DNA from 2 places in the Paenibacillus sp. B1-35 genome. Region 2 is predicted to be linked to the other one. Evidence: predicted binding sites of a transcription regulator. Region 2 holds the regulator's gene; the other holds the start of a gene.
The links. Region 2 encodes LexA, which represses DNA repair genes until DNA is damaged. Its sites were predicted from a motif close to CGAACATATGTTCG; they were not measured.

Region 1 (15,816 bases), on a different contig from region 2:
TTAAGAGCGGTCCTAATATGGCAAGCAGCAATACATATAATACAGCAAAGGATTGGACAACCGGAAGCAGACCTCCAGCCTTGCCGATATTCGCCATAATTATGGAGAACTCTCCTCTCGAGGCCAAGGTGAAGCCGATATTGATAGAAGAGCGGTTCGATAAGCCTGCTGCGCGTCCTGCCAACATCCCTGCGACGACATTGCCGATAATGGTCAACACGACAGCTGCAAGCGCCATTCCAACTGCCCCGCCTAATGTCATCGGATCAATCGTTAAGCCGAAGCTGAAGAAGAACACGGCTCCAAAGAAATCCCGAAAGTTTATCACATAGTGTTCAATCCGCTTTACATGTTGGGAGTCTGCAAGTACAAGTCCCACCAATAGAGCCCCAATCGCTTCCGCCACGTGCAGTGTTTCCGAAAATCCTGCTACGAGGAATAAGGTTGCCATCACAAGTATGAGGAACAGCTCCGAGGATTTTCCGTTCAAGACCCGGTCAATGAACGGCATCGCCTTGCGGCCCAAAATAATGAATAACAAGATGAAAGCAAGCGCAGATCCTGTCGTCAGCAATACAGCCCCGAGAGATGCGCCTCCACTAAGTACAAGTCCTGACAGAATGGACATATGAATGGCGATGAACAAATCGTCAAACATAATCATGCCCATAATCACTTCGGTTTCCGGATTTGCCGTCCGCTTTAAATCAACTAACACCTTAGCTACAATCGCAGTAGATGAACTTGTCATAATACCGCAAATAACGAGTGTCTCCGCAACAGGCAATCCCATCAGCCAACCGATTAGCAGGCCGGAGACAAAGTTAATCGCAATATAGGAAATCCCCCCCACAACGATGGATTTCCCTGATTTAAGCAAGCGACCGACGGAAAACTCCAGTCCTAAGTAGAACAATAGGAACAGTACCCCAATACGGCCCATAAAATCAATAAATACAGAACTTTCAATAAAGCGGAAATCAAATATCCAAAAGTGCGGCGCATGCGGCCCTACTGCCATCCCTACAAGAATATAAAATGGTATGACAGAGAAGCGAAGCTTCGTTGCAATGACGCCCACTAGACCAATCAACGCAATAGCCAAACCAACCTCAAAAATAATTGTATCCATAGTTCACCCCGTTTCCTGCTTATTCGCTTCCACTTAACAACCACGGCTTAAGCAGCTTAATATGTTGTCTTTCTCCTGCAACGACAAGCGTTGTATGAGCAGATAACACGACATCAGGTCCTGGATTAATTATCTTCTTATCCTTCTCAAGGATCGCTATAATTGTTGCTCCTGTCGTCTCACGTACTTTAATCTCGCCGATGCTCTTGCCAACGCAGGCCGCATGAGGCTCTACTTTGTACCATTCAATCATGAGGTCATCTAAGGCAACATTGACTGTCTCCAGCGCCTTAGGCTTGTAAATAAGCCCACCAACGATAGCAGCAACCGCTCGCGCCTCATCATCATCCAATGTAACCATCGAAATGCTCTCTTCTTGATCTTGCTGATCAAAGTGGTACATTTCACGGCGTCCATCATCATGTACAATGATGACCAATTGATCACCATTACGCGCTTCCAGCTGATACTTACGACCGATTCCTGGCAATTCTATTTCCTTTATATTCAATGGAAATCCCTCCAACCGTACATATAGGTTTATTTTTCTCACATTGTGAAATAAAGAACTTTATAGGAGTGTCGACCATACTTTTCGTGCAGCACAAACAATCTATGTCGATTACAGTTAAATGCCATAGACAAAACTATGCACGCAAGCAGACATCTACTATGATTGGACGATTCCCTACACGATCAGAGAATACATATCCATCAGCAATTATGCGTCGTCGCCGCTGTTCCTTATTCCATTTTTCAAGCACAACCGTGTGAATGAATGTAGAGAATTACACTACGAACGTAGAGGTGAATTTGATAGGCATCAGAAATAAACGTTTCCGCATTACGAAGAAACTACTGTGGAGATACTTTATAACAAGTGGCATGCTAAAGATGAAATGCTGGAAAAAAAGAATAAACATGAATACGATCTTCTTCACGAGAAGATGCTTCATGGTAGAGGTATGCCGTGAAACGGCAGTAAATTGCTGCTCATGAAAAGACTTCGTCAGCTTGGATGGATTGTTCCAAATGACGCGCTCTTCTTCAACGATAAACGGGGAAAATACCGTACATAAAAGCAGGAAGGCAATACATACAACACCAAGTATGCTGTTTCTCTTGCATGGCACACCTAATCTTGTCATATCGCACCTCCTGTAGTTTATTAGTTAATTGTAAATTTTCTTAAATTAAAAATAAGATTATCATGCAGATCCGCATCAATCAAGAAAAAACGAACATCCATTCTCTGGATGCTTGCGATCCCGCTATGCTCGGCCGTTAATCTTCACGTTGCAGACACGATCGCATCGGATGATTGTCGCCATCCTTATTATTCCTACGATCATCCTGTTCATCGTCCGCTTCTTTCTCATCATGAAATTCTACACCCGTTTGTGCTGTAATATAATCGAAGGGCGTATAATGAACCTCGACATGCTCCCGCTTTACAAAACGCTTGTAACCAACTAATCCCACGATCATCATCAGAAATAGACTAAACATGCCGATCATGACGGCGAAAAAAAGCATGGCATCCTCCTCAAATGCATAATTGACGGTTACTAGGTACTACGCAGCTTCCATGGAAACGTTTCACTTTTTCCCATTTTTATTCACTTCACTAATTGCGGAAACCGCCATCTGAGTGAATAATTTGTCCTGTAATCCATTCCGCTTCTTCACTCGCCAGGTACACTAAACGAGTTGCATCCTCTGGCGTCCCAATGCGTCCCATTGGGAATTTCGGTCTTAGGAAGTCCTGTACGAACGCTTCCTTTTTCGCGCGTTATTTTTTCCGTTTTCCTGATTCCGCCTTACCGCACGATTCGCAGCCATACAATGTTCCGGTCTGCATTTACTCCGACGCGCACAGTTACTCCCGTCTTCACATTTCGAAATTCCTCGCCTTGAAGATCGGTAGAGCCTGTCAATCGGAAGGCCTCCTCCATGCCATCACCTGTCTGAATAACGATCCGCTCTGCCTCCAACTGCTTGACGCTGCCTTCATATTCCCGTTCTACTACAGCTGCCCTGCCCGGATTCACCATCGTGGAATTCACGAAGCCGATCGAAAATGCAGCGGTTCCGAAAACAAGTACGAGTACGGTTATGGTGATCCACATCCATTTTTTCATGCGCATATCCCCTTTCTGACTGACTTGAAGCGTGTATCCGACTTGCTTTTTACTATTTCTCCAATTATACCATAGGCCTGTAGTTGCCTCATCCCGACAAGGGGAGCAACTCCTTAGTCTTTAGCTCTAGTGTGCCTTATACTCCTGCCTCATCTGCCGCGAGCTGAACCGGTTCACCCAGCTCTAACACTGCACGCTGCTCTGCAAGAATTCCGGTCATAATCGCTGCATACAACTCCCCAATCACAGCGCTCGATTCATTAAATGGCTCTAAGCCATCCATCGTTAATACACCGTAAGAGCCAAGTGAAATGCAAATCAGCGAGCGGTAGGGGCTCTTCGATTCTTGATTGCGTTCCCAATCCTCGTCCTTCAGCACATCGGCGCACTGAATCGTTACCTGCTTCCGGAAGGAACGACCTGCTACCGAACGATCGATATGAAGATAGCGCTGCCCAACATAATGGTTCGGGAAGCCTACCGAGGCAAGCTGTAGCGTTAGTATCGGCTCCTCATACTTCCAAATGCCGCAGCGGTGATGCCCGCCTGGGGCGCATTTCATATCCACGGCCAGCATATCCAGCATCCGCTGCAGCAGGAAGTTCGATTCGTGCAGAACAGCGTACGGATCCCCCATTCCGCGCAGCCCGTTCAACGCGTCCGCAAAAGGCTTCATATTGCGCAGCGCTGATAACATTTGCTGAGATGCATGCTCGGTATGACTTCCCGTTTGCTGCAGGCTATCCACCTTTTCCTGCAGCCTCTGCAGGCGATCTTCCCGGTGAAGCACCTCATGCACGACTTCGGTAAATTTTTTGTTAATATACAATGTCTTGATAAAGTAGAATACCAACCCTGCCGCAATGACGACGGCAAACAGCTGGTACGACCATGGCGGCAGCTTGTCGAGCATCGCTTTCATTAGAGATTCCATATCGCTCTTCCTCCTCTCACTTGTCCTTGGAACAAGAATATGATTGAGAACGAGCGAACATGCATTCTGCATTTCTTTTATTTTTCTTTTTTATGATAAAAAATGCATATATTTCAGGTGTTTTTAAACCAGTTCTCTTCGTCGAACAAGCATACGATATTATAAGTTCACTTTTTAAAAAAAGGGAGAGGGAGAAAATGGAACTTTCACACATTCGAGTTACTTACGATGCTGCATTCAGTCTTGGAAACTCCTGCTATTCTACCTTTAAACTTGCTACTTATCAGCTAAGGCATTATAGCGGAATCATGGATTGGATGGTATCTCCTTCGTTGTCTAGCGTCAACAAGTTGATTCGCAACCGAGGCGCCGGATTCATGGAACTTTCCAACATGTCCGTCGTAGGCACTCACGCAGGCGGACTCAACTGGCTTATCCGAGACAACGAGTACGACATTATGTCGGCTCACGATTTCCCCGTTGCGAGCAACCAAATCGATAATTGGCCAAGCTACCCTGCTTTTAAGGAGACGCTTGACCGACGCATCAAACGCTTTTTCGAAAAAATGGAGACCAGTCAGCGCATCTTCTTTCTACGCATAGGTGGAACATACGAGGAAGCTCTTGAACTCCAGACCGAGCTACGGGCAATTGTGAAACATCAATTTCATATTCTTCTTGTGAATCATACCCCTAACTATGGCATCGTTGAATGTCATTGGCCGCTGGAACACGTTTGCGCGATCGAAGTGCCTCTAGACGGGGAACAGTACCCGGAGCTATGGAATTATATCCTCTTTGGCGTCCTGTTGCTTGGTCAGCCATAACAAGAAGCATACTCTGCAAATGACAAAGAACCGTTCAATTGCTTCCTATCGAGAAGCAATTGAACGGTTCTTCTTATTGTCGTATCTTCAATTATCCGTGTTGATGCTGAACTGCAGGCCGTACTGGAATGGAACGATCGCGTATCGTGCCAACCTGTACCGTCCATGTAATGATCTTACCTGCTATGCTGACCGCCAGTATCGTGTACAGCGTGTCGACAAGCGGCAGGAAAAACAAGGACAGCAGCAATACCACTATATCAAATATAATAAATACTGTACCTATGCTTAATTTCGTAATACGGCTTAAAAATAATGCCAGAATGTCATCACCGCCTGATGCGCCTCCATGGCGCAGCACGAGGCCGGCTCCAAGCCCTGTCAACAATCCTGATAGAACAGCCGCAAGCACCATATTGCCGCCAAGATTCATATTCCATGGCGAAAAGCGCTCGCACATCTCGTACGTTAACGAGAACACTCCTGTTGCAATTGCCGTATTCATAATGAATGTCCGCCCTTTGAAAAACCAAGCAGCGATAAATACGGGAACATCCATGCACAACACGGTCAGCGCCGGCGACCAATTAAACGTGTACTTACCAATCAGCGCTAAACCAACAAATCCGCCTTCAGCCAAATGATTCTGAAAATTAATGTGATAATAACTGAAAGCCAACAACATCGATCCTACCATCATCCAAAAAATCTTACGTAATTGTTCGTTCCCCATCTTCGTAACCTCTCGTTTCGTAATGTAGCCCTTCGACTAACCGAGAGGAGACGGATAGGGATCCTTATCCTTCGAACCATCATAATTCACTCATCCTTCTCGTATTAGTCTCCGTCTTAGCGACCATTGACAAATCTACGAGAAGAAGCTAGATGTAAGAAAGATCATAACGTTTCCAGACTGTCCTTTGGGGTTTCATCCTTCGGGGACGCATTGGTATCCTGATCCTTTCTTGTTTTGTCTTTTGTATTGCCTTTAGTAATTGTATTATACCACAATGTATATGCCCTCTAAACACGTCTCATTCTATAAATAACGCTGTCGTTCGGATTTATCTGCAATGAATCGCTCCAAGCTTGGTACAGCCCCAGATAAAGTCGATATCCTCCCTATTTTCCTCTGAAATCCTCACAATTTGGACACTTTTACATTTATGTTTGAATTTCAGATCCATCTTTCGTTGTACAGTTAGCTTTTCATTTGCTTTCTTCAGTTGATGTTCATAAAGCTATCATATTTGTTGTGCGCAGGATCACATTGTGACTAATATCACAACTATACAATAGCAGCAGAAGCATTCGGATGCCGCACGTGATTACTCTCGCTCTTTCTCTGCTGCGCATCCTTATATGATCGTTACGCTAAAGGAGGAATCCCTTATGTTACAACCTCGTACGATTGAAATTGTGAAATCTACAGTTCCTGTGCTGGCAGAGCACGGCCCACAAATTACAGCACGATTCTACCAGCTCATGTTCAGCAATCATCCCGAGCTGCTCAATGTATTCAACCACGCCAATCAGCGTCAAGGCAAACAGTCCATGGCCCTTGCAAACGCGGTCTACGCGGCTGCAGCGAACATTGATCGATTAGAGACCATCTTGCCTGTCGTACAGCAAATTGCCCAGAAGCACCGGGCACTCAATGTTAAGCCTGAACATTATCCGATTGTCGGCGAGCATCTGCTGCTCGCAATCAAGGATGTACTCGGCGACGCCGCTACCGATGACATCATTCAAGCTTGGGCAGAAGCCTATGGCGTTATTGCTGATGTATTCATTCAGGTTGAGGCGGATATGTACAAAGAAGCCGAGCAGCAGGACGGCGGCTGGTCAGATGTGCGCCGCTTCATCATTGCCCGTAAAGTAAAAGAAAGCGACGTGATCACCTCCTTCTACTTGAAGCCAGAAAACGATCAGCCGATTGCCTCCTTTCTGCCCGGTCAATATATTACGATTCGGGTTCAGCCGGAAGGCCAAGTCAATACGCATTATCGCCATTATAGCCTATCCCAGGCTCCTCATCCCGATGTATACCGCATCAGTGTGAAGCGCGAAGGCGGCGATGCGAACTCTCCTGCTGGTGTTGTCTCCTGCTACATGCACGATATGGTGCAAGAAGGGGATGTTATCGAAGCGACAGCACCTGCAGGCGACTTTACCTTAAAGCCAAGCGCTGCACCGGTGGTGCTGATTGGCGGCGGCGTCGGGCAAACACCGCTTCTAAGCATGCTGCATTCGCTAGCGGCCGAGGACTCCAAGCGAGATGTTTATTACATTCATGCCTCACGCAATCACGCAGCACACGCCTTCAGCCAGGAAGTGAATGAATTGGCTGCTAAGCACAGCCATCTTCACACCTTCCTATGCTATGAGAAAAGCAGCGGGACAGAGTCCACAGAGTCCTGTGATCACATTGGCTTCGTCGATGCGCAGTGGCTTAGCTCCATCATACCGTCCTCCGTCTGGAAGAAAGCCGACGTTTACTTCTGCGGCCCTGAGCCTTTCATGAAGGCGGTATATCGCGCAATAAAACAGCTTGGAGCTTCGCCTGACCACATCCACTATGAATACTTTGGACCGGCAGGATCCTTGGAGGCTTGACCGCCTCCATAACAGAAGGGACACTTCTTGCACTCTGCAAGGGTGTCCCTTTCGCATGTTATCGTCTTTTCCGACCTGGTCATCAAAATACTTTTTTCATACTCCGCTCTTCCTTTAGTATTTCAACAGCTTCCCTGAAACGCAAAGAATGCACGACTTCACGCTCGCGCAAAAACTTCAGTCCATCCTGCAAGTCAACATCGTCCGTCATGTCGATCAGCCATTGGTATGTGGCGCGCGCCTTCTCTTCCGCTGCAATATCTTCGTACAAATCTGCGATCGGATCCCCCTTGGCCTGTATGTAGGTCGCCGTCCATGGATCCCCCGCAGCATTGCTATAGAACAACGCCTTCTCATGCGCTACAAAATGAGGTCCTAGCCCTGCCTCCTCCAACTGCTGCGGCGTCGCATCCTTCGTCAGCTTATGCACCATTGTGGCAATCATTTCGAGATGGGCGAATTCCTCCGTGCCGATGTCCGTCAACAGCCCGATCACTTTATCAGGAATCGTATAACGCTGATTTAAATAGCGCAGCGCTGCCGCCAACTCTCCATCCGCCCCCCCGTACTGCTCCATTAACAGCTTCCCCATACGAGGATCACACTTGCTAACGCGCACTGGATATTGCAGCTTTTTCTCATAGATCCACAACTCCGCGTCCCCTCCCATTCACCAAGTTTCTCAGCAGTCTCTTGCCCACAGCTAAATTTGCCAAGGCCATGGTGTTGTAGCCCATGTCCACGGACAACCAGAATAAGAATGTCCATAGTTCATTAATGGCCCGTATTGCTCCTGAAAATGATGGGCGACCTTCATCCGTTCCGTTACGTAATAATTGAATTGCTGAATAGCCTGTAAATCTCCTGGATGAGTGTCCAAGTACAAATTTAATTCCAACAGTACAAAATCAATTACTTGCAGCTGCTCCAAGCTTCTGCGGTATTCTTCGGTTTGAAAGGGATGTACACTCATCGTCAAGCTTCCCCCTCCCCTCGCTGCGTTCTGCGGGAATGATATGGACTGTATAGAGCAGGCCATAAGGTTCCACAGCGCAACGCCTGTTCTGGCGGGAACTGCGGAAGGTTGGGCGGCTGAAACGTAATAAATTGGTTAATGGGAACGACATATACCGAATAAGGCAGTGGTGGACAAGGATCACATGGACTTCGGAACGGGACGTATACACGATCTTGCGGGATTGCCTGTTCCGTTGGACAACAACTGTTCCTCGCTTGCTGTTCAACCGGCGGCAACTCTCTTGAAGCTAAATTTCGCTGTAATTCGTGTTCCATGACACTCTTTGCGCCTCCTTGCTTTCATGTTCGCATTTCTCGATCTCTTACTTGTATGAAAGAATAGGAATGTCCCATGTACATAATTAAAGCCAAGGTGTGACAGATTTGATTTTCTGTGCACCTTGGCTTGAGGAGCTGCGGGATATGTGTCTAAGTCTTATTTTTATACAAAGAAAAAAGAAGTTCGGATTCTATCGGCTTGCATTCTCAGTGATTGCTCCTATCGGATTTGTGATCCCGTATATTGTTTGCGGTTCCCCAAAGCGCTGGACAGTGCTCCGAAAGCTCATGCCGACTCGTTCAAGCAGCCTGCGGGAAGCCTTGTTCGCTGCCTGTGTTTCGGCTACTACCTCGGGCAGCCCCAACACGTGGAAGGCATGCTCAATCACGGCTGTAACAGTTTCTGTCGCGTATCCAGAGCCCCACCATTCAGGCAGCAGTTCATAAGAAACCTCCGTACTTTCACCGTCATGATGAAAATCCAGAGAAATTAACCCGATACATGCATTCGTTTGCTTTTCTCGAATCATCCAGAACGATGTTCCTTCCTGCGGAGCAAGCATTCGGTTGAAGCTGCCTTTGATCGCCTCCTCCTCTTTCCATGCCCCTCCAAGATATTTCCGCACCTCTTCATTGACATACAATTTTCTGACATCTTCATAATCTCCAGTGTGCAATGTGCTAAGTATACAGCGGTTCGTTTCAAGCAAAACGTTATCCTCCATTATGAATGTAAAATACGAATGATTATCCTATTAAAGGATATTTCACCTCCAAACAAAACCTCCATATCGAATTCGCAATTTATACGCAGTCCCTCATGCCAACCCGCTTCATGCCAGAGAACCTATTCTCTTATTCTTCCACGCTCATCAGCCATCTTCTCCGCCGTGACCTTGACGCAGAAGCCGATTCACCGTTTCCCGCCTAACACCGATAAATTGACCGATTTCCTCTTGCGTCAATAATTCGGTAATAGGCATTTGCTCTGTATAACTGCGTAACCAAGCTGTCAGCAGCTGCAATCGTTCACTTGGGGTTCCAATGGTTAAATGATCAATGCGCTGCTGCATGAAGCGCAGCTTATCCTGAAGCAGCCTCGCGATGTCCAGCGCCTTGTCTGGTTGCCGCCGTAATCCTTCATACCACTCCTCAGCAGGAATTCGTTCTACTTCTGTCTTCACCATCGCGGTTGCTGTGCCATGGCATTCCTTCGGTGAAATCAACGAATGATGAGGGACAATTTCGCCCGTATATATGAGGTTGAATAAAATAATATTGCCATTCTCATGCAGGCGTGTTACTTTACATAGCCCGCTTATGATGCGATACAAATATGTTCCGGGATCTCCTTGTCTGAACAATACCTCTCCCCGATGCAGTGTCATTCTCATCCCCGACTACCTCCTTATCTTATTTCCCGCTCTGTCTGCGAATGCTGCTGTATTCGTTGGGATGTCGTCCTTATTGTACCGATTTTCCATACTTTTGACTACGTATGCCCCTTGATATACGAATATTTGTTCGGTATTATGAATATAATACGAACGTAGGTTCCCTTTTTTTATATACATCCATGCTTCTTATGGCTGAGGTCAATGCATTTGGCGTACACAAAATGTATGGCATACAAGGAGGAAGAGCGTGCATGGGTACACCATTCGCATCGAACGGCGCTCCACCGCACAGCGGAGAGGATGCCCTTACTGTCAAGCAATATATTATTCAAACACTCATTTTGGATGTGCTGGAGCGGGACATTGGACGCATAGGGGCCTCTAATCTGAAAATGGCCGACATCTATGCTCAATTTCTGCGACAAGCGCAAGACAACGCTTCTCGCGATTTGTTCCACCTTCGCAAGCAATTTCGCAGCCGCGGCATTAAAGTGTATGAGGAAGAACGGCTAGAGCACGGAATTCGTGTCCATTATGTATGTAGAGGCTATCAGCATTCATTCTACATGCTGCGCGGCTTGATTCGGGCTGAGGTAAAGAAACGGATGCAGGCTTACTTGCACATTGCTGCCGCCCAAACCTCGAATTTGAGCACAAAGGCAGCAAGTATAAGCAGCAACAACAGTGCTTCTACAAGCCCACAGTTAGGTATATAAGCTTCATTTCATCATCTTATCCCTCTCTTACAAAAACACCCCTTAGCCAGCACCAGAGCGTTCTGCTCCTCTGATGCTTGCCGAGGGGGATTTCATATCTTCTCTCTTATTGCCCCGTCCAATTTCTTATTTCTTATTCTGTTTCCGATTTTCTTTTTATTTTCGACAATGCTTGTATAGAGTCGTTCCTTTCGTATCTGAAAACAGAAAAGATCTATCTAACAAATCCGCAAACGTTATTGGAATTGCTACAGGTTATCCGAGATTACGTTTCGTTTTACAACCATGAACGCTTTCAGAAAAAACTAAACAACCGTTCCCCATAGAGTACCGGGAAACGGTTGCAGCGCAGATGTCTTTTTAATTCTGTCTACCAAACAGCAGGCTTAGACTTATTAATGACTTACTATTTTGACCTTGATAAGTTACTTAATTTTGTGATAAGTCTGTCCGTGTATCGAGCTAACCTTCTGCTTATTTCCATCCTCATGTACTCTTTTGTTATAATAAAACTATCCTCAGAGTTACGGTAAGCATAGTGTAATATCATTGTACTATCGTGCTTCTCTTCATCTACAATACGAATTTCTTTTTTCAACATCTCTTGTCTTCTTTTGGACAGGTCGGCAGAAATATTATTCGCGAGGATTTGAGCTGCCTTGGTATAAAGGGATTTTAACGTCTCAGAGGATACCCCCATTTCGTGAATTTTTTTAGTTACCATTGTATACATTACTGAAAGTAGAATATAATCGCGCATTAATTCAATATCTTCTCTCTTTGGCTGGTTTGATGTCCCGCTTGGCGCGTCACGATGCCTACTCAACAAAGCTTCCCGATGTTGCGGCAACATCATCCGGCTGGACTCCCAAAGACCATTCTTCTCGAGTTTTTTACTCATTTATAATGCCCCCCGATTTTCAGGGATCTCTCTAATGCTTGACCTGCGTGGGTAAGGGAAGAAGCTCTGATAATTGCCGCATTTCCATATCGATCCTTAATCGTATCAGTCACCTTATCCAGCGCCCTAGCTCTCTCTTGATCTTCAAAAAGCGTTAGTTGATAATGCTGGTCATCTTCCAATGTGCTTAACATAACACCCACACGACGTACGGGCATCCGATCCCAATATTGATAAAAAATTCTCTTTACTATCTCAAATACTTTATTTGTATTATTCGTCGGGTCTGGCATTTTCATCTGGCGTGAGAATCCTGTAGGAGCATCGTACGGACTGCACATACAGCTTACGGTTGTAACCCAGCCCATATACCCTTTCGTCCGACAATCTCGGCAGACTTCCTCCGTCAACTCCAACAATATTGTATCGATCTCTGCAGAATCCGTATAATCTCGGGGCAAAGTCATCATATGACCAATAGATTTTGGAGGAGTTTGAAATGTCCCTGGTGTCACCAGACTATCATCCAACCCGTTCGCCGTTCGCCACATCACCTCGGCATGAATATCCGACTGCTTGCCGAAACGAGCTCGAAATTTATCCTTAAGCTGTGGCAATGGAGTTCTCGCAATGTCCCCAATCGTAACTATCCCTAATTTCGCAAAATGCCTGCACATCCGGGATCCAACACCGAACATTTTATGAACAGGTTCTTTCCAAAGCACGACGGGAACATCAGATGGATGCAAGGTAAAAATACCGCTTTTATTTTTTTTTGCCCAGATGTCTGTTGCAGTTTTAGCTAATATTTTATTGGTGCTGATTCCTATTCGAATCCGCACTCCTGTCTGGAGCATTACTCGTTTTTGGATTTCCTTTGCAATGGTAATCGGATCCCCGAAAATTGATTGGCTCGCCGTCACATCTAAAAATTGTTCGTCAATACTAAACACTTCAACTAAATCCGTAAACTCCTCATAAATCTGAGTAATCATCAAAGAAACATCGATGTAATGCTGCATACGAGGACGCATAATGACGAGATCCGGGCATTTCTTAAGGGCTTCACCTAACCGTTCGGCTGTCGTCACGCCAAAACTTTTCGCAATCGGGCACGCGGCCAGAATAATCCCTGAACGACGTGTAGGGTCACCAGCTACTGCTACTGCTTTATTTTTATATTCTGGATGATCTGCTTTTTCTACACTTGCATAAAAGCTTTCGCAATCGGCTAAAAATACTACCCTTTCCCTTCTTTGACTCACATAAAGCCCTCCAATATTTATAAATCATGTTACATGCACAATCACAAAACAAGAACGTATATTCTCATTATATACCGAACATACATTCCCTATACAAATGAATTTTTTGGATCTATGAAACCTCACCCTTAGTTATCGAATACATTGTGGCTTTTGAATCGATGATGACGATGCATATGGTCAACTACAGAATGCAAGGCAAAACACAAAGCCAATTTACAAGATAAAGGTAAAGGTGCTGTTTGCAAGCATTGAAGAGCAGAGCGACAGGAAGAGCAGGAGCATATGGCAATGTGGGCGTAATTATTTCATAGTAATATTATGTCCCGTATAATGAATGAAGTAGTTGATGCAAACTTCATAAAAGAATACCGCCAATCTAAACCTTAAGCATTAAGACTACGTTAAGGATATTGGTCTAAAGGTGAGCAAGAAGAGAAATGCTTCACTTTATTTGCGGGTTCGAACATCTTGGAGCTACTCTGTTTGTAAAGACTAATAATATTATCAACTTTTGGGAGAGACACATATGAACAAACAGGTATTTAGCGATCTTTGTGATGACGCTTTAAGGAATAAAGATACTTATTTGCAAGAGGCAAGATCACGGGTTACACGTTGGGAGTATTATGAAGGTTCCTCATATTATCATTTAGCACCATATTGGTTTGAGCGTAACATTGAACCAAAAGGGATACCTACTAGTAATAGCGATGGGTTTAATTACGGATTTGATTGCAATAATCAGTTGATTTATATGAAAGTAGGATATTGGGAAGAGTGTATTGAAAGGAGTGGTGATCGTATCATAAACCGAACATTTTTGGATGGTAGGGTGAATTCCATTGAGGTGATTATACTTGAAGAAGGACGTCCTATCGAGTACACGGAATTCGTTGTACGAAATGGTATTGACTTATGGCATATATGGTCTTTTAAAGAATACTATCGCTACTCAGGAAACCAATTAACTACCATTGAATTAGAAAAATATGAACCTAAAAATATTACTACATATAGCTTGGAATATAAAGAGACAGGTGAGCTTAAGAAAATCACAAAATTAGATGACGAAGAAATCATTTACCTGGAAATGTCGGTAGAGGAAGTAACCTCATTACGTAGTACTGTCATTGAAGAACTATATAGTGAATGTGAAGCGGCTTTACAACGTTTAGGTAAGTGTATAGGTGAAAGTAAGCTTTGTTTTTTAGCAATTTGGCTACATCAAGAAACTCAAGCTGTAGTTAATCCAACGTTTATTGCTGGGATGGACTATATTCGTGAAGAACAACTAGCTGATGGAGAAGATCTAGAAACACTTTGGTATATAGGATACCATTCAGACTATGACGAAGGGCTTGAAAATGAGGATCTAATTCGGAAATTTTCTCTGTTAATGAACTATTGGGAGCTACATTCTAATGTTTCTGATGAACCTACCTATTCTACATTGCAACATCATAATTGGTGGGGAGAAGGATTAGCTATATGGCAGGAAGTTGCCTATAGACTAAATAGAAGGAAGTGGGATAAAGTCTTACCTGTTACTGATCATTTTGTTGTGTTTATTGACGAGGAAAATTTCGATCCAAGTAACGATCTTCCACGTTATATAACTCATGAACAATTAGCTAAACTTCAGGCGAAAGAACTAATCTGATATCTCATTTTTAGTATGACTGTGAGTAATAAAAAGCACTCACATATGTGGGTGCTTTAGCCATGTTATTTGGGATCGTCAGTAAATTCAGCGGGGCGGTTTTTTTGTGAAGCGTAGCCGACGTCGAGTTAATGCTCCACCAAAAATACCTTTGGTATCCAATTATACCAGCCCTTCTTTAGCAAGCTTGCGGACTAATGCCAAAAGAGGCCGCATTCCTCTCATTAGGAGAGTTAATTACCAGCTTTGCAAAAAAACAAGCGTCTCGGAACGATAGGAGACGTAACGGGTCAAAGTCATTAAATCCCATCAATATAAGGATGAATAAAGAAACACCTATTTCTATTCATATTCAACAGTAAAACAAGCACCGTCAAAATAAATAAGATCTCCATGATCGTAATTCCAAACAGCCTGAAGTTGGGTTGGTTGTTTGATACCGCCAATTGTCTTGTAGTCCTTAAATATGGCCGACCATCTTACTTGCTGAATTGTTCCATCGGTAGATATAACGTATCTATCTTCTGTTGTAAAAGAAAGAAGCTCCCCCTTCTCACTGAAAGTAAATATCCCGCTTGCTGATATATCATTGTACGATATCGTCGCTTTTGCATGGGTATCATCAACTGTCTCCCAGGTCATATAATGCTGTAAAGCAGCATTAGGCATGATAAGAGATTCTGAAAGAAAGGTTACTAGACAAGCTTTATTCATTTCTTTACCTTTGTGATTAAACAGCGTAATGACTTTAGCTAGAACTCCTTTCATACTACCTTCACCATCAATATAAGAATCGAACCCTTGAAATGGTATTCCATACATTGACGTGTCAATATAGGCAAATCTTATAGGCTCGCGTACAAAGTTATATTGAGTGTAGTCGATTTTTAATGGTGGCTTGTCGGGTGACATAATAAAATTAACTTCT
Region 2 (15,816 bases):
TCGCTATGAACGATCAATCCAGATTGAACAAGTCGTTGACCGAAAGGTACAACCATTTATCTGCCACAACGATACTGTGTGACATCGGCTACCCATTTTTGATTGGGAACCTCGGCTTGAAACTGCCGTTGTAGCAAGTTATCAGCAACTCGTCTGAATCAAGTCTTTCAATGGTTTGTCATGATCCACCTTATGCCTCTTTAAAAAAGCATAGTATCCACTTCTGGAGACACCTAACACTTTGCATAAATCACTAGCACTGTACTCGCCTGCTACTTCCTTCATCATTCTATATTTTTGAGTCGTTCCTCCCGCATCCAGATTTCCAAACGCTTTTTAACATTTCATTCTCCCGTTTTAGCTGATTTACGAAACGATCTTGGCGATGTACTGCTGGCGTCTTCCTTGCTGATCCAAAGGCCCAAATTCACCCTTCTCTCGATATTTTCTCATCAGGCTGATATGTTACTGGAAAACGAAACGATTTTCATATATTGAACATTTTTCAATTCATCCAAATAGGAAAGGGGATAATCTGGGGTCACGCTGTTTGCAAGAATTTATTGAAGCGAACGAAATTGTGATTTTAGAGATTGATCCACCGATAGACCCCATTTCGATTCGACGTAAAAACTTTTACATGAGACTTGGTTTCCAAGAAAACAAATACCATCACGAACATCCTCCATATAAGGAACAATATAAACCTCATGAGCTTGTCATTATGAGCTTCCCACGAATAATCACAGAATGCGAATATGCAGAGTTCAAGGAGTACTTGAAAAATACAATCATGAATTCTAATCGGTAGTAAACAAGAGCCGTTGAGAAAAGAATCTCTCACGGCTCTCAAAACTTTCTGCAATGGCTAATGATAATGGCTATTCTCCGTCAAGTAGACGCATTACAGAAATATTTAGTTGTTTTTCAAGACATCAATTAATTTTTTTGTCCAATTAAAGTCTGTTTTAGTAATTGTATTATCTCCGTATTCTTTTCCATCTCTATCGATGGCATAGATAAACATTCCTCCTTTAGGACCATCTTTCGGTTGCCAAGCAGCATATTTGTAAGCTCTGCTTGTTTCAAATGGTTCCTGAGCATCCCCCCAATTTGCACCTAATTCTTCCTGGAAGGATATACCTGGAAGAAACTGATCTGGGAAGATCGTATTTTTATAAGTTGCCCATGTACTATCTAATCTACTAGGGGCTCTGCCATAAGCTTGTAGAAACAAATAATCACAAAATGGAGCTACTTTTTTGAAAAGACTATGATTGTCTTTGTTTGTATCATAGATAAGCAGTTTGCCGCTATTCGACATTGGTCCCAAACGTTTAGACAGAGCTTCAAAAGAACCAAAAGCTTTTGTTTCTTTTTCTTGTGTTAATGTTTCCTCCATATCAATGTCTAAGCCATCTAAATTGTAGGGAGTTACGTATTTATCTATTATGGATTGCGCATGATCATCATATTCTTTGGAAGTGGGCATTGTACTACTACTAGGTACGTTATATAGCTCCCTAATATCTATCGTGCGAATCACTTTGGTTTGACGTTCGTGCAAGGTAGGCACGTAGGTATCACGAAGAGTGTCCCAAAATAATTGTTCATCTGTTCCTGGTTTTACATAGTGGAAGACGGAAACGATATCGATTTCTTCAGGAATGTCTGTCATAGCTGTCACATTAGGGTCTGGTAGAGTTGAGTTTGAATCATGAGGCATGGTTACGTCACGCCATGTTCTGTAGTACGCCATCATTACAGGAGATTTTTGACCTTTGGTCAATTCGTTTCCTGAAGAAGTTGATGGACTAGCTGAAATAATTGAGCCACTCACTAAAGATAAAATTAAAACTGTCGACAAGATTAACAACATTGATGTTTTCTTCATAAAAGCGGACTTCCTTCCTTAACTATAATATTTGCTCACTTAAGTAAGCGGTTACATTTCCAGGGGATTCTGTCTTTATACCGAATACAATTGCAGTGAAGTGATGTCGTTGTTGGGCTTTGAGATAGACCTTGGTTTATAACGCCAGCTTGCATTATACTCTTCATCTAAACATAATTTCAAAACCTCCTCAAATAAGTATTTACGTATTACTTTTTGACTCTCGATTGGCGTACTACATCTGCAAAACTAGAGATCGCCCATCTGTTTGAAAATGAAGATTTAAATGAGGAACTTCATAAGCTAATCGGTTATTTTTTACACGATGGAGTCTGCTAGCAGCTCTTATATGCCAAATACGTCAAGGAGCGCCATTTTTGAAAAAGTCGAGACATTTATATTATCGTCCAGAAGTTTACAAAAATGAATAGGACCAGTAGTAAAAAAATATTTGCGCAAAAAATCAAACCAAGTTTTGAAGATGGTAATCCCTTGTCCGCCCGCTATAATGGCCACGATCCAATTTACATATGCGGTTATTTTTTAAGATGTGATCTACGCTATTTTTGAAACGAGAGATTTTCTTTTTTTGTTTTACAAGCTTTAAAGTAAATTAACAATACCATACGTAGATATCCTAATTTATAATAGTCTTATATAACTATAAAGGGTGGTGTGTTAGTGAGTCAGTCTTTTACTTACCTATTGTTTAGTACTCTTGATGCTGCAGTTGTTAATGCCTTAATCCTAAAGATATATAAGCAGCCTTTATTAAGGTACAAATATAAATTGCTCATTTTATCCGTGGCATTAGCAATATGCTCATTCCTACTAAGGACGCAGATCAATTTGCCTACATGGGATTTGCCCTTGCAATATATCATACTTGTATTTTTTTACTATTCTGTGTTAGAATACAGACTTCATTATGCAGCGTTTATTATTGGATCAGGTTTGTCTGCCTATATATCCATTCAAATGATCGTTTACTATAGTTTAGCTGCTCTAGGAGTAGCTGACCAATCCGTTATATTTGCTAATACAGGTTATCCTGTTAACTCAATTCAGTTATGTTCCTTCATTATATGTGCAGCAATAGCAGTGCTCCTCAGAGCAACAGGCATGGGATTTTCATTTATTATCGTTCCACCGCATGATACATTTCGAATCAAGTATTCAGAATATAGTAATCGCATTGTAATCATCTCAGGCGTTGTATCCGCAATAACTATATTTTTGACATTAGTCATTATTATGTCTCAAAATTACATACTTCTCATGATGCTTTCATTAGCAAGCTTCGGAATTGCTTACTTTTTATCTGATCAGGGGGATGATGAAAGTGTTAGAGAGTCTTTCGAGGAATATTGCAAGAACCTTGAAGAAAAACAATCCTGACAGTGAAGTAGATATAGAAGTGCTTGAATACGGTATTGCGATGACTATAAATCAATACGGAGTAATTTTAATTACAATTACAATAGGTGCCATTTTTGGACAGCTTATGGAGTCAGTTTTAGCTTTCGTGGGATTAGCGACTATCCGAAGCTTTTCAGGTGGCATTCATTTTTCATCATTAACTGTGTGTATGATCATGACTTCACTATTCTGTGTGATCGTACCTGTAATACCGTTATCTAAAACGGCTGTAGTTATAGTAACGATGATATCTATGTTGATATTTCTTTTGCGTGCTCCAAATTGGTTTGAAGAGATTGCTGTGCATAAAAATGGTACAATATATAAATGCTTGGCAGTATTCATTGTTAGCATCAATTTAGTAGTACAGTCGACCATCTTAGCAATTGTTTTCTTTGTACAAGCTCTAACCATTTTACCGAAAGGAGGTGTTAAGGATGAGAAAAAAGATTGAAATGTTTCTAATGAATCGAATGGAGACAAGAGCTGAAAAGCAATCAATGAAACCAAAAATCGTTTTCGGTGCTAAGAAGCTCCCGGAAGCATTAAAAAAAGATGTAAAGTAAGAAGGCCGACTACATATGTTGATGGAACTCGGACATTTAAATCGCAGTTTTGATATAACTGCCACGGTTTAAAATCCTGCCATCAGTATTGAAAATTATTTTTCCTTAAATGCCGCTCCTTTAGAGAAGCTGCGTCAGTATCTTATTTGATAGGAAGAGGTTACCAACCAGCTATTGTTCATCAGATAGTGGAATCTTGGTGGCATAGATGATGTTTCTTGTAGCACCCTAACCGGTGCTTTTTCTTATGTCTAAAATAGATCAAGTCGTGAACATTAAAAAATTCGCACCTTGACAAGCCTTTGGTGGAGATATTTTTACAAGCTAGGTAACTAAGGTTGATACAGCTACTGGATAGATTAGTATAGGATTCGTTGAGCCAGCACTTATATAAAAATATGAGGTTACTGCAAGAACTAAGAGTGTAGAGGAATAAATAGGAAGAAAATACAAAATTCTATATACACTATAAGTAATGTGATGGTATTATCTAGGAGAGAGTTGGGAAAACAACTCTACTACATAAAAAGGTGGAAAAGGACTATGAGGATTAAGAAAATGGTTTCTGTTCTTTTTGCATCCATGTTGTTACTGACAATGACACAACCGGCAATCGCTGCAGATGTATCAACTAATGTTGTCGGAATTGGAGATACGAGAGATAATGCATTAACGTTAATTTCTAATCAACCTTATGATCTTTTCATTGCAAATGCATCAGATGTTGATTGGTATAAGTGGACAAATAATAGTGGCAAAGATCGCTGGATCCTCTTGGATTTAAGATCAAATGGTGGACAAACTTCGCTTGATTTAGCTGCTCAAATAAAGTACACCGAAACGAGAGAATCCACATTGCTGTATGCAGAACCAACAAAACCAGGTTCTGAGTTTCCTGCAATCATAAGGAATTTATATGTTCCTCAAGGTGCAACTTTATATGTCAGAGCAAGTGCTAACAAGTTTGTTACTCAGGAACAATATAGATTAAACTTCATTATGTACGATGTTTAGAATTCGAAAATTTTATGTCGGGGGAACGGGATATTATGAAGCATAAAAGATTTGTAACATCAATTCTTGCATTTGTATTTATGTTGGTATTTGCAACAAGCGTATTTGCAGCTAAGGGCATAGGGGATACTCAAGAATCTGCAATCACTATCTTCCCCAAGAACGCTGTAAATTTATACATCGAGGGTAACACTGACAAGGACTGGTTTATATGGACTAATAACACGGGTAAAATGCAGAGATTTGTTGCATGGATTCAGCCAAAGGATGATTGGAATAATTTTAGATTAGCTTTAAAAATTCAGTATATCGATAATACAAGCACGGGATTAATGTATGCAAATTATAACATTGGACCACATCAATTTATTGAAAACATATACATTCCTAATGGAGCAAAGTTATATTTACTTGTAGAGAAAGTAAATCATTCACTGACTCAATATTCGCTTAATTTCGATGTAAATGATATATAACATGAATTAAGCCGCTGATAATCAGCGGCTTTTGTTTCTAGCATATCATTGTGATGCGACTCTAAGATATGAGTTTGTTGGAATTATGTTTTATTGGAAAATAGAACATTTCTCTTATATTGAACATTTTGCAATTGATTCTAACATGCGTGGGAATGATCTAGGATCTCGCTGCTTATAAGAATTTTTGGAAGAACAAAGCCTTTTGATTTTGAAAATTGATCCAACGATAGATTCAATTTCAATCCGATATAAAAACTTTTACATGATACTAGGTTTTCTACAATAGAACAGTAGTTGACACGTTATAATAATGCATCAAAGAATGTACTTCCAAATGCATTGTTACCAGAAAGTAAAGAACAAGCTGTTCTCATTCTGATTTTACGACTTCATGTCGCGGATATAACTATTTTTCTTGAAATGTCCTCCTTTTACATGCTTCAGATGGGCAACGATCATGAAAGACACGATGACTAGCAAGAACCAGGAGCTGAATTTCCCCCACTTCACAAGATTCCAACCGTTAACTTGATGAGGATAATACCATGCACCCAAAAATGTCCCGATGTTTTCTGCAACCCATATAAAAAATCCGATTAGAGCAAACGACAGCACAAGTGGCATACGACGTGTCACGCCCAATACCGTATACTCGACGTACGTTCTAAAAAAGATGACGAATAGCAAGAGCATTAATACCCAACGTAAATCATAAATAAAGTGATGGGTCATGAAATTAAAATATATGGCCAACCCTAGCGGTATCGTATACCAAGGTGTGGGATATCGATATACCTTGACCTGTAGTCGTCGCCATGCTTGACATAAGTAACTCGCCACACTCCCGTACATAAATCCGCTGTATAAAGGTACACCGAATATTTTTGTCCAGCCTTCTTGAGGGTAAGCCCAAGAACCCATATGGACTTTGTATATTTCGAGCATAAGTCCAATCAAATGAAAGACGCAAATTACCTTTAATTCGTCGAACGTTTCGATCCCAAGTCGAATCATAATAATCTGTGCAATTATGCAAACAAACAACAAGAAATCATAGCGATGCATGAAAGGGATGTCAACGGTTTTCGTAAGTGCCAGCATTGCAAAAATAAAAGCGGGGAATAAGCAAGACAGCGCTTGCTGCCAGCCAAAATAAATGAATGACCTAAGTTTAAAAAATTTTCCCATTCGATTCTCCTACATTGATTATCGTATTAATCGGTTGATGAACAAGCACCATGTAATTCGTTAGGTACAATCATAATTAGGAATATACTATTAGTCAATAAATAATTATTGAAAAACAATAAAATAATAATATGCCGACTCAAATGAATTAATGATTTCTATAGATATTGTAACGAAGGGAAGAGGGCGAAAAGTAAGTTAATCTTCAATCCGGTATAACGATTGTACTGAGCTTATTTTTGAAAATATTGTCTTGAGGGGGATAGTGGAGATGGAAGCAAAATAAAATGCCTCGTTTAACCAGCTAATGAAGTGGAAACGAGGCATTTCTGTTTGTATTAATGAAAATCACGGAACAAACCAATAACTTTGCCTAGAATAGTTACGTGTTGTAAGCGAATCGGCTCATAAGTTGGATTTTCAGGCTGCAAGCGGATATGATCCTTTTCTCGATAGAATGTCTTAACCGTCGCTTCATCATCTTCGGTCATCGCAACGACGATATCTCCGTTGTTCGCTGTCTGCTGTTGACGTACGATGACATAGTCGCCATTATGTATACCGGCCTCAATCATACTATTCCCCATGACCGATAGCATGAATACATTTTCATCGTCTCCAACCATGTGCAAAGGCAGTGGGAAGTAATCTTCGATGTTCTCTGTTGCGGTAATCGGTTCACCCGCAGTTACTTTACCAACTACCGGCACACGCGCAAAGGAGCGAGAAAAGTCTGCCGTGCGGTCGGACTGATCGCTAAGCAGTTCAATTGCCCGAGGCTTCGTAGGGTCACGACGAATAAAGCCCTTCTTCTCGAGACGATCAAGATGACCATGTACGGTAGAACTGGATGCTAGACCAACGGCTTCTCCTATTTCACGAACAGAAGGTGGGTAGCCCTTAGCTCGGACTTCATCACGTATAAAATCAAGGATAGCTTGTTGACGACTTGATATTTTAGACAAGGGTATCAACTCCAATGAATACTCTTTTGACAAAATTATACCACAGAACCTCCGTTCGTACAAACATAAGTTCTAAAGATTTTGAATAAAAAATAGAATATAGGCGTAATCGGATAAGAAGGAAATAAAGTATCTTTAATCATTTTTGATCATGCTGTTTTCAATGAAATGCATACAATCCCAAAAGAGTAACGAACAATAAAAGGGGAACGAGCGTTCTAAATATATGTTGACTCAAACGTGTGTTCGTGTTAAATTTGAAATATTAAATAATAGAACAAGTGTTTGGGAGTGATCATTTATGATGTATACAACGTATCGTTCCATTTATAAGGTGTCGACAACAGCTTCGCAATCTGAGCAAAAGAAGCGTTTGTTTCCTTTGCGTGTGCGTTTTATGATCAGTTTAATCGTATTGTTGTTCATTACTTGTGGAAGCATTGTACAAGCACTTGGAAATGATGATGACCGTGAGGATGTTGTGAGTGGAACTGTTGTTGAACGAGTTCTTGTTCAGCCTGGAGATACGTTGTGGGAGATTGCATCAACATATAAGCCTGAGCATACGGATATTCGTGAATTTATATATGAAATTGCACAATTGAATCAGTTAACAGGTGAATTTTTGCAGGCAGGAGAAGTATTGTTGGTACCGATTCCTTGATAACAAAACAATTTTCGGAAAATTGGCTCAGATGAAACAAATATCTATACATATAAACAGTTTACGAAGGGGCTCATGGAGCCTCTTTTTTATCTATATAATGGCTTTGGAGAAGCTTGCTTGACAAGCTGGTACCTCCATGTCAAAGTAGAACATATGCTTACACACATGGAGGTACATGATGAATATTGACAAGCTTATTGCACGAATTAATGAACTGGCCCGCAAACATAAGACAGTAGGGCTGAGCGAAGCGGAAATGGAAGAGCGCGCAAAGCTGCGTGAGGAATATTTGGTACTTTTCCGTAAGCAGGTGCGTAATCAATTAGACAATATTCGCTATGTAGAGGACGAAGAAGGAACAGATAATTCCGGTACGAACGGTCTCGTTCATTAATGACTCTTCATTAATAACGATGGATTATCATTACTCGTTTACAATACAGGGGGTAGCGAATTCATGTCTCGCAGTTGGGAACGCAAAGTCCGCCAAAATAGTGCAAAATTGAACAAGCAGCGAATGAAGCAAGGCAAGCCGTCGCTGTCTGCAGGCAAGCCTGCGTATGAAGAATTTAAAGGACGCAGCTTCATCATGCCGCTCGCATTGATTGCTTTCGCCATTATGTATGCACTACTAGGCGGGATTATCACGAACAATCAATATCCAACTCTTTATTGGGTTACGATCGTATGTTATGTCGGATTGGGAATAATTTTATTCTTAAGAAGACCGTTTCTGCGTGTCGGAGCTGACGAGGTATCAACGATTCGTTGGAATCGTCTTCGTACCTTGTCTTCCAAAGATATGAAGAAGATTGCAATTCAGCCTGGATATGTGGTGATTGAACATACGGGGAAAGGTGCGAATTGGATATTCTCTCGAATGCTGAACAGATACGATACCAATGCAATGGGCGAACGACTGCGCGTCTTTGCTAATCAGCATAAGATTGAGTTCGAAGACACTTCGAAGAAAGAAGCGTCGAAATAAGTTTGCACATGTATATAATGAGAAGCTAATCTAGTCGCTGTGATGGGAGAGAGAAACATGTCTATACGTGCTGTGCTGTTCGATTTGGATGACACTCTATTATGGGATGAACGCTCTGTTGAAGAGGCCTTTGCTGCTGCTTGTGAATATGCATATGAGCGAACAGGTATTGAACCAGAGGAATTGGAGTCTTGTGTTCGTCAAGCTGCCCGCGAATTATACGCTTCTTACGAAACGTATCCTTTCACGCAGAATATCGGGATTAATCCATTTGAAGCCCTATGGGGAAAGTTTGCAGAAGGGGATCATCCTGAATTTCGATTATTAGAGCAGCTTGCACCTGCGTATCGTCGAGCAGCATGGACACAGGGACTTCAGGCAGCCGGTCGAGTTGATGAAGAACTAGGTGCAGAGTTGGCAGAACGATTTATGAGTGAACGTCGGGCCCGTTCTTATGTATATGATGAGACTTACGAGGTGCTCCGCCAATTAATAGCACAGTATCCGTTGTTGTTGCTCACGAACGGCTCACCTGACCTGCAGCAGGAAAAGTTGAATGGTGAGCGGGAACTCTTATCTTATTTTGATCATATCGTAATCTCTGGGCATCATCCGAAAGGGAAACCGGATCCAGAATTGTTCAAGCATGCGATGTCCTTGCTCGGTATAGAACCGCATGAAGGAATTATGATAGGAGACAAATTAACGACTGATATTCAAGGTGCCCAAAATGTTGGTATGCATCATGCCTGGTTGAATCGTAAAGGTCTTGAATTGTCAGGCGATGTTCATCCAGAATATACGATTACGAGCCTAACTGAAATTGAGCAAATTATTGAAGCGATCAACTCGAAGGAATCGTAAATCGTTGTAGATACAACTTCATAATCAATTGCATCGAGCAAGACTAACAAGAGCAAGCCTGTGGGAACACAGGCTTTTTCTAATGCGTTGTATGTATTTATGTGCGGTGAAAAAAGAAAATATTGAAATAAAGAATGAGGAAAAGTGTGATAAATGTCATTGGATCGTCACAGAATTACCTAAATTATAGCTCGATAGAGTCATGAGGAATTGGAGAATGCTGTATATAATGATACGATAATCCTAGCATAAATGTTGAGGAGTGAGCTTGTATGTTCAGCAACAAAAATAAATTAATTGTGCTCATAATGGCAATCGGGGCAATGCTGCTAACTGGTTGTGGAAATAGCTCGGGAAGTAGCTCATCATCAGCCGGTCATGAAGGACATGCTGGTCATGGCTCTGGTGCAATGCAAGAAGGAAATCATGAGATGCCTGCAATGATTAAGGTTGAATTACAGGTGCCGAAAGAAGTAAAGAGCAACGAAGCTGCTACAATCTCAGCTCGGGTAACGCAAGATGATAAGGCGGTAGATGACGCTGACAAAGTCGAGTTTGAATTGTGGATGGATGGAGAAGAGCATGAGATGATCGAGGGTAAGCCTGTAAAAGATGGAACTTATCAGTTCGAGAAGACATTCAAGAAAGCGGGTACCTATACCGTCATCTCTCATGTAACTGCTCGTGATATGCACTCGATGCCGAAGAAGCAGTTTACTGTAAAGTAAGGAATTTCGATAAGAAAATAAAATGATTCCTCTATAAGAAGGGGCAGCTTCATAAGATCCGAGTAAAGACAGGAACTTATGAGACTGCCCTGTTTGCATATAATGAAAGGCATTGTGAATAGACGTGAAAATCAGTTCATTTCTATAGGATTTACCTTGTAAAGGAGTTAGGCTTTTTGAAAGGTGGGATCCGTATACGGGTGCGCAATCCATCCTTCAGTCTCGATAAAGAGGCGTACCGCTACAATTTGACGATTGTCCATCAACGTGAAGTAATGTGGTTTCTCCTCTGGAACAGAGATCACATCCCCAGCTTCCAGTTCTACATCCATATAACCGACATCGTCGCTACCTTTAATAATAAATATACCATTGCCGGCAGTAATGGCTCTTACTTCATCTTCTGTGTGGGTGTGAACCTGCTCAAATTTCTTCAGCAGCTCTTCAATATTAGGAGTTGCATCGGATAAAGAAATCAAATCCCACGTTCGATAGCCTCGTCTTTCAGCCAGATCGCGGATTTCTTCTTCATACGTATCTAAAATGGCCTGCTTCTCCTTATCGGATAGCACGAACTTGTCGCGAAGAGATGGATCAAGTTTGTTCGGGTTCCAATGCTCATACAGCACACCCTGCGAAGATAGAAAAGAACGAACATTTTCTTCCCCTATAATGATTTTGTTCGTGTTTCGAATTCGTACTTGTGCCAATTTCTAATCCCCCGTTTCCCAATGCGATTTATTCATTTAATTATAGTACAGAGGAAAAGTTTGGGCAAGAAACATTTTGAAGCGAGTCGTGTATGAGTCTTTTCTAATCGGATCACATCTGCTAAACTAGGGTTTAACGTTTAAGGTAGAGGGTGGGCAGAGCGATGAAAACAAGAACGATACAGGAACAATTACATGAACGCATTCTCATTTTAGACGGTGCTATGGGCACGATGATCCAACAAGCTGACTTGAAGCCTCAAGACTTTGGAGGCGAACAATTGGATGGATGCAATGAGATGTTAGTCCTGACACGTCCAGATGTCATTTCCAGAATACACGAACAATATCTAGAAGCGGGCGCAGACATATTGGAGACAAATACGTTCGGGGCTACCCGTATCGTGCTTGCCGATTATGATATTGCTGATCGTGCACGTGAGTTGAACGTTGCCGCGGCGAAGCTGGCTGTTGAGGCAGCTGCAAAATATAGCACACCGGAATGGCCAAGATTCGTTGCTGGTGCAATGGGGCCGACGACAAAAACCTTATCTGTTACCGGTGGAGTCACATTTGATGAGTTGATTGACAGCTATTATGAACAAGCAGTTGCACTTATAGAAGCAGGTGTTCATATGCTTCTTTTAGAGACTTCTCAGGATACGTTGAACGTCAAAGCTGGCTCGATTGCGATACAGAGAGCCTTTGAATCTACAGGTATCACACTTCCGCTTATGATTTCGGGGACGATTGAACCGATGGGAACAACCCTTGCCGGTCAAAATATCGAATCGTTTTACATATCCCTAGAACATTTGAAGCCGATTTCCGTCGGATTGAACTGTGCGACAGGGCCTGAATTCATGCGTGATCACTTGCGTACCCTTGCGTCTATCGCTAATTCTGCGATCAGCTGTTACCCGAATGCGGGGCTTCCAGATGAGAATGGTCATTATCATGAATCGCCAGAATCGCTTGCTCGTAAAATCGCAACCTTTGCAGAGCAGGGCTGGTTGAATATTGCAGGCGGCTGCTGTGGAACAACACCTGAACATATTCGGGTTCTTCGAGAAACTTTGCTCGAGTATGCCCCAAGAACAACGTTTGGTGAACATCCTCCAGCTGTATCCGGTATTGAGACCGTATATGTAGAAGATGAAAGTCGTCCTTACATGGTTGGAGAACGTACCAATGTGCTTGGCTCTCGCAAGTTTAAGCGTTTAATTGCCGAAGGAAAGTTTGAAGAAGCGGCGGAGATTGCGCGTTCCCAGGTGAAAAATGGGGCACATGTCATTGACGTGTGCGTGCAGGATCCGGATCGCGATGAAGCGCACGATATTGAACAATTTCTGCAGGAAGTAGTGAAGAAGGTTAAGGCTCCGCTCGTCATCGATACGACAGATGCCAAGGTATTGGAATTGGCTTTGAAGTATTCCCAAGGGAAAGCGATTATTAACTCAGTTAACTTAGAGGACGGTCTGGAGAAATTTGACCATGTCGTGCCGCTTGTCCATCGTTATGGTGCAACCCTGGTTGTCGGCACGATCGATGAGCGCGGTCAAGCCATTACACGTGAAGGTAAATTGGAGGTGGCGAAGCGTTCCTTCGACATCCTCGTGAATAATTACGGCATTCTACCAGAAAACATTATATTTGACCCGCTCGTGTTCCCAGTTGGAACGGGGGATGAACAATACATTGGTTCGGCGAAAGAGACAATTGAAGGGATACGTCTGATTAAAGAGGCGATTCCAAAGGTACAAACGATTCTCGGGATAAGCAATATCTCGTTCGGTCTGCCTGAAGCGGGACGTGAAGTGCTTAACTCTGTATTTCTATATGAATGTACCCGCGCAGGGCTGGATTATGCGATCGTCAATACGGAGAAGGTGGAACGTTATGCATCCATCCCCGAGCACGAACGCAAACTTGCGGAAGATTTATTGTATGACACCAGCGATGAGACGCTGGCAGCATTTGTTGCCGCTTTCCGTAACCGCAAAGTAGAGAAAAAAGAAAAAACCAGCAACCTTCCACTTGATGAGCGTTTGGCATCCTATGTGGTAGAAGGTACGAAGGAAGGGCTTATTCCTGACTTGACAGCAGCGCTGCAAAAATACACTCCACTCGAAGTCATTAACGGTCCGTTAATGAAAGGGATGGAGGAAGTTGGAAGGCTGTTCAACAATAATGAACTTATCGTTGCTGAGGTGCTCCAAAGCGCAGAAGTCATGAAGGCTTCGGTCAGTTTCTTGGAGCCGCATATGGAGAAGAATGAATCTGCTGTGAAAGGGAAAATTCTACTCGCTACGGTGAAGGGCGATGTGCATGACATCGGCAAAAATCTAGTGGAAATCATCCTATCGAATAATGGATATGAAATTGTCAACTTAGGCATTAAGGTTCCACCTGATCAGTTGATCGAGGCCTATCGCAAGGAAAAGCCAGACGCAATTGGACTGTCAGGCTTGCTTGTCAAGTCAGCTCAGCAAATGGTCATAACCGCACAAGACTTGCGTACTGCTGGCATCGATGTGCCAATTCTTGTTGGTGGGGCAGCATTAACGAGAAAGTTCACGAAAAATCGAATTAGTCCGGAATATGATGGATTAGTTCTCTATGCAAAGGACGCAATGGACGGTCTTGATCTGGCCAATAAAATTATGGATTCATCGGAACGTAAGCTGCTGGTTGAGGAACTCCGCGCTCATAAGGAACGGTTGGCTCGTGAATCGGAACAGCAGTCGAACCTACCTGAGCTAACACGGGCGGTTCGTTCCAGCATTACGGAAGCCGAAGTGTACATTCCGCCTGATTTAGAGCGACATGTATTGCGCGATATTCCAATTCCACAGGTGCTTCCTTATTTGAATTTCCAGATGCTGTTGGGACATCATTTGGGATTAAAGGGCTCGGTTGAACAGTTGTTGAACAATCGTGACCCGAAGGCATTAGATTTGAAAGAGACCGTTGACCGAATTCTGGCAGAGGAAGCTCAAGCAGGTGTGCTAAAGGCGAATGCTATGTATCGCTTCTTCCCAGCCCAATCGGAAGGGGACACCATTCACATTTATAATCCTGACAATGTAGAGGAGGTGCTCCATACCTTTGCATTCCCACGGCAGCAGGTTGAGCCTTACCTGTGTCTTTCAGATTTTCTGCGAACAAAAGAGAGCGGCGTAATGGACTATGTAGGCTTCTTGGTGGTTACTGCTGGTGATGATGTTCGCGGCAAAGCGGATAAGTGGAAGGAGAAGGGAGAATACCTGAGGTCACATGCGCTGCAATCTGTTGCATTGGAGCTGGCAGAAGGGCTTGCAGAACGGATTCATCATATGATGCGTGAAGTATGGGGCTATCCTGATCCGGAACAGATGACAATGAAGGAGCGATTTGGAGCTAGATATCAAGGGATACGAGTTTCATTCGGATATCCAGCTTGTCCAAATCTCGAGGATCAAGGGCCATTATTCAAGTTAATGCAGCCGGAAGACATCGGCATTCATTTAACGGACGGGTTTATGATGGAGCCAGAGGCATCCGTGTCGGCAATGGTCTTTGCTCATCCGCAAGCACAATACTTTAACGTAGATAAGGCCTAATCTTTACATCATAAAAAAATTACTAGATGTCTGTGCAGCAGTGTGTCACACTTATGTATGGACAATAATATAAGCTCCGTATTGCTGTCAGGCAGTACGGAGCTTATTATATCTTGGTGGAGTGAGACATACTATGTGTGTAAAACATTTTAAAATATTAATGATTAAATAGATTAAATAGATTAAATAAAAGATGATATTGTTTTCGTATTTAATTACAGAAGCAAAGGAGTATGAGTATGGATATTTACTTCTTAGGAACAGGCGCTGGCATGCCGACGACTCGCCGCAATGTAAGCGGGATTGCGCTCCGATTGTATGAAGAACGCGGTTCCTTCTGGATGTTTGACTGCGGAGAGGGCACCCAGCACCAGGTGCTGCAGTCGCCATTGAAGCTAGGCAAGTGCGAGTTTATTTTTATCACTCATTTGCACGGCGATCACTTGTTTGGATTACCGGGGCTATTGTCCAGTCGCGCTTACCAAGGCGGGGTGTCTCCTTTGACCGTATTTGGTCCTGCAGGGTTACATCGATTTATACATACTGTTTTTGAATTAAGTGAGACGCACTTGCCTTATGAGCTTCATATCCAAGAGATAGAGTCTGGCGTGATTTGGGAGGATGAGCAATTTATAATTACGACACTGCCTCTTGATCACCGTGTTCCATCCTTTGGGTATCGAATTCAAGAAAAGGAAAAGCCAGGGCGTCTAGATTTAAAGCTGTTAAAGG

Region 1: ACQ5BJ_RS09780 (DNA polymerase IV) is a predicted target of LexA. The motif match lies at 13,301-13,314, and genes of this name have one in related genera.

The regions. Positions count from the first base shown of each region.
Region 1 is NZ_JBCHVJ010000002.1:499,488-515,303, reverse strand. Features, by position in the region: gene ACQ5BJ_RS09870 (cation:proton antiporter) at 1-1,132, opposite strand, end outside; gene ACQ5BJ_RS09865 (cation:proton antiporter regulatory subunit) at 1,152-1,643, opposite strand; gene ACQ5BJ_RS09860 (hypothetical protein) at 1,921-2,280, opposite strand; gene ACQ5BJ_RS09855 (DUF3951 domain-containing protein) at 2,417-2,668, opposite strand; partial or broken gene ACQ5BJ_RS09850 (SDR family oxidoreductase) at 2,760-2,903, opposite strand; gene ACQ5BJ_RS09845 (hypothetical protein) at 2,953-3,273, opposite strand; gene ACQ5BJ_RS09840 (GAF domain-containing protein) at 3,410-4,207, opposite strand; gene ACQ5BJ_RS09835 (DUF1796 family putative cysteine peptidase) at 4,405-5,034, shown strand; gene ACQ5BJ_RS09830 (YitT family protein) at 5,126-5,767, opposite strand; gene hmpA (NO-inducible flavohemoprotein) at 6,427-7,650, shown strand; gene ACQ5BJ_RS09820 (manganese catalase family protein) at 7,733-8,302, opposite strand; gene ACQ5BJ_RS09815 (spore coat protein CotJB) at 8,354-8,623, opposite strand; gene ACQ5BJ_RS09810 (spore coat associated protein CotJA) at 8,626-8,943, opposite strand; gene ACQ5BJ_RS09805 (GNAT family N-acetyltransferase) at 9,138-9,656, opposite strand; gene ACQ5BJ_RS09800 (Crp/Fnr family transcriptional regulator) at 9,819-10,340, opposite strand; gene ACQ5BJ_RS09795 (hypothetical protein) at 10,595-11,059, shown strand; gene ACQ5BJ_RS09790 (IS3 family transposase) at 11,137-11,385, shown strand; gene ACQ5BJ_RS09785 (hypothetical protein) at 11,466-11,960, opposite strand; gene ACQ5BJ_RS09780 (DNA polymerase IV) at 11,957-13,225, opposite strand; gene ACQ5BJ_RS09775 (hypothetical protein) at 13,755-14,888, shown strand; gene ACQ5BJ_RS09770 (DUF6544 family protein) at 15,231-15,816, opposite strand, start outside.
Region 2 is NZ_JBCHVJ010000001.1:1,112,073-1,127,888, reverse strand. Features, by position in the region: gene ACQ5BJ_RS04685 (hypothetical protein) at 1-134, shown strand, start outside; gene ACQ5BJ_RS04680 (EndoS/ChiA family endoglycosidase) at 917-1,894, opposite strand; gene ACQ5BJ_RS04675 (hypothetical protein) at 2,576-3,292, shown strand; gene ACQ5BJ_RS04670 (accessory gene regulator B family protein) at 3,273-3,767, shown strand; gene ACQ5BJ_RS04665 (hypothetical protein) at 3,751-3,879, shown strand; gene ACQ5BJ_RS04660 (hypothetical protein) at 4,423-4,893, shown strand; gene ACQ5BJ_RS04655 (hypothetical protein) at 4,929-5,369, shown strand; gene ACQ5BJ_RS04650 (DUF817 domain-containing protein) at 5,754-6,560, opposite strand; gene lexA (transcriptional repressor LexA) at 6,899-7,525, opposite strand; gene ACQ5BJ_RS04640 (LysM peptidoglycan-binding domain-containing protein) at 7,827-8,189, shown strand; gene ACQ5BJ_RS04635 (DUF896 domain-containing protein) at 8,371-8,586, shown strand; gene ACQ5BJ_RS04630 (hypothetical protein) at 8,650-9,180, shown strand; gene ACQ5BJ_RS04625 (HAD family hydrolase) at 9,238-10,044, shown strand; gene ACQ5BJ_RS04620 (FixH family protein) at 10,317-10,772, shown strand; gene ACQ5BJ_RS04615 (1,2-dihydroxy-3-keto-5-methylthiopentene dioxygenase) at 10,940-11,482, opposite strand; gene metH (methionine synthase) at 11,647-15,084, shown strand; gene rnz (ribonuclease Z) at 15,324-15,816, shown strand, end outside.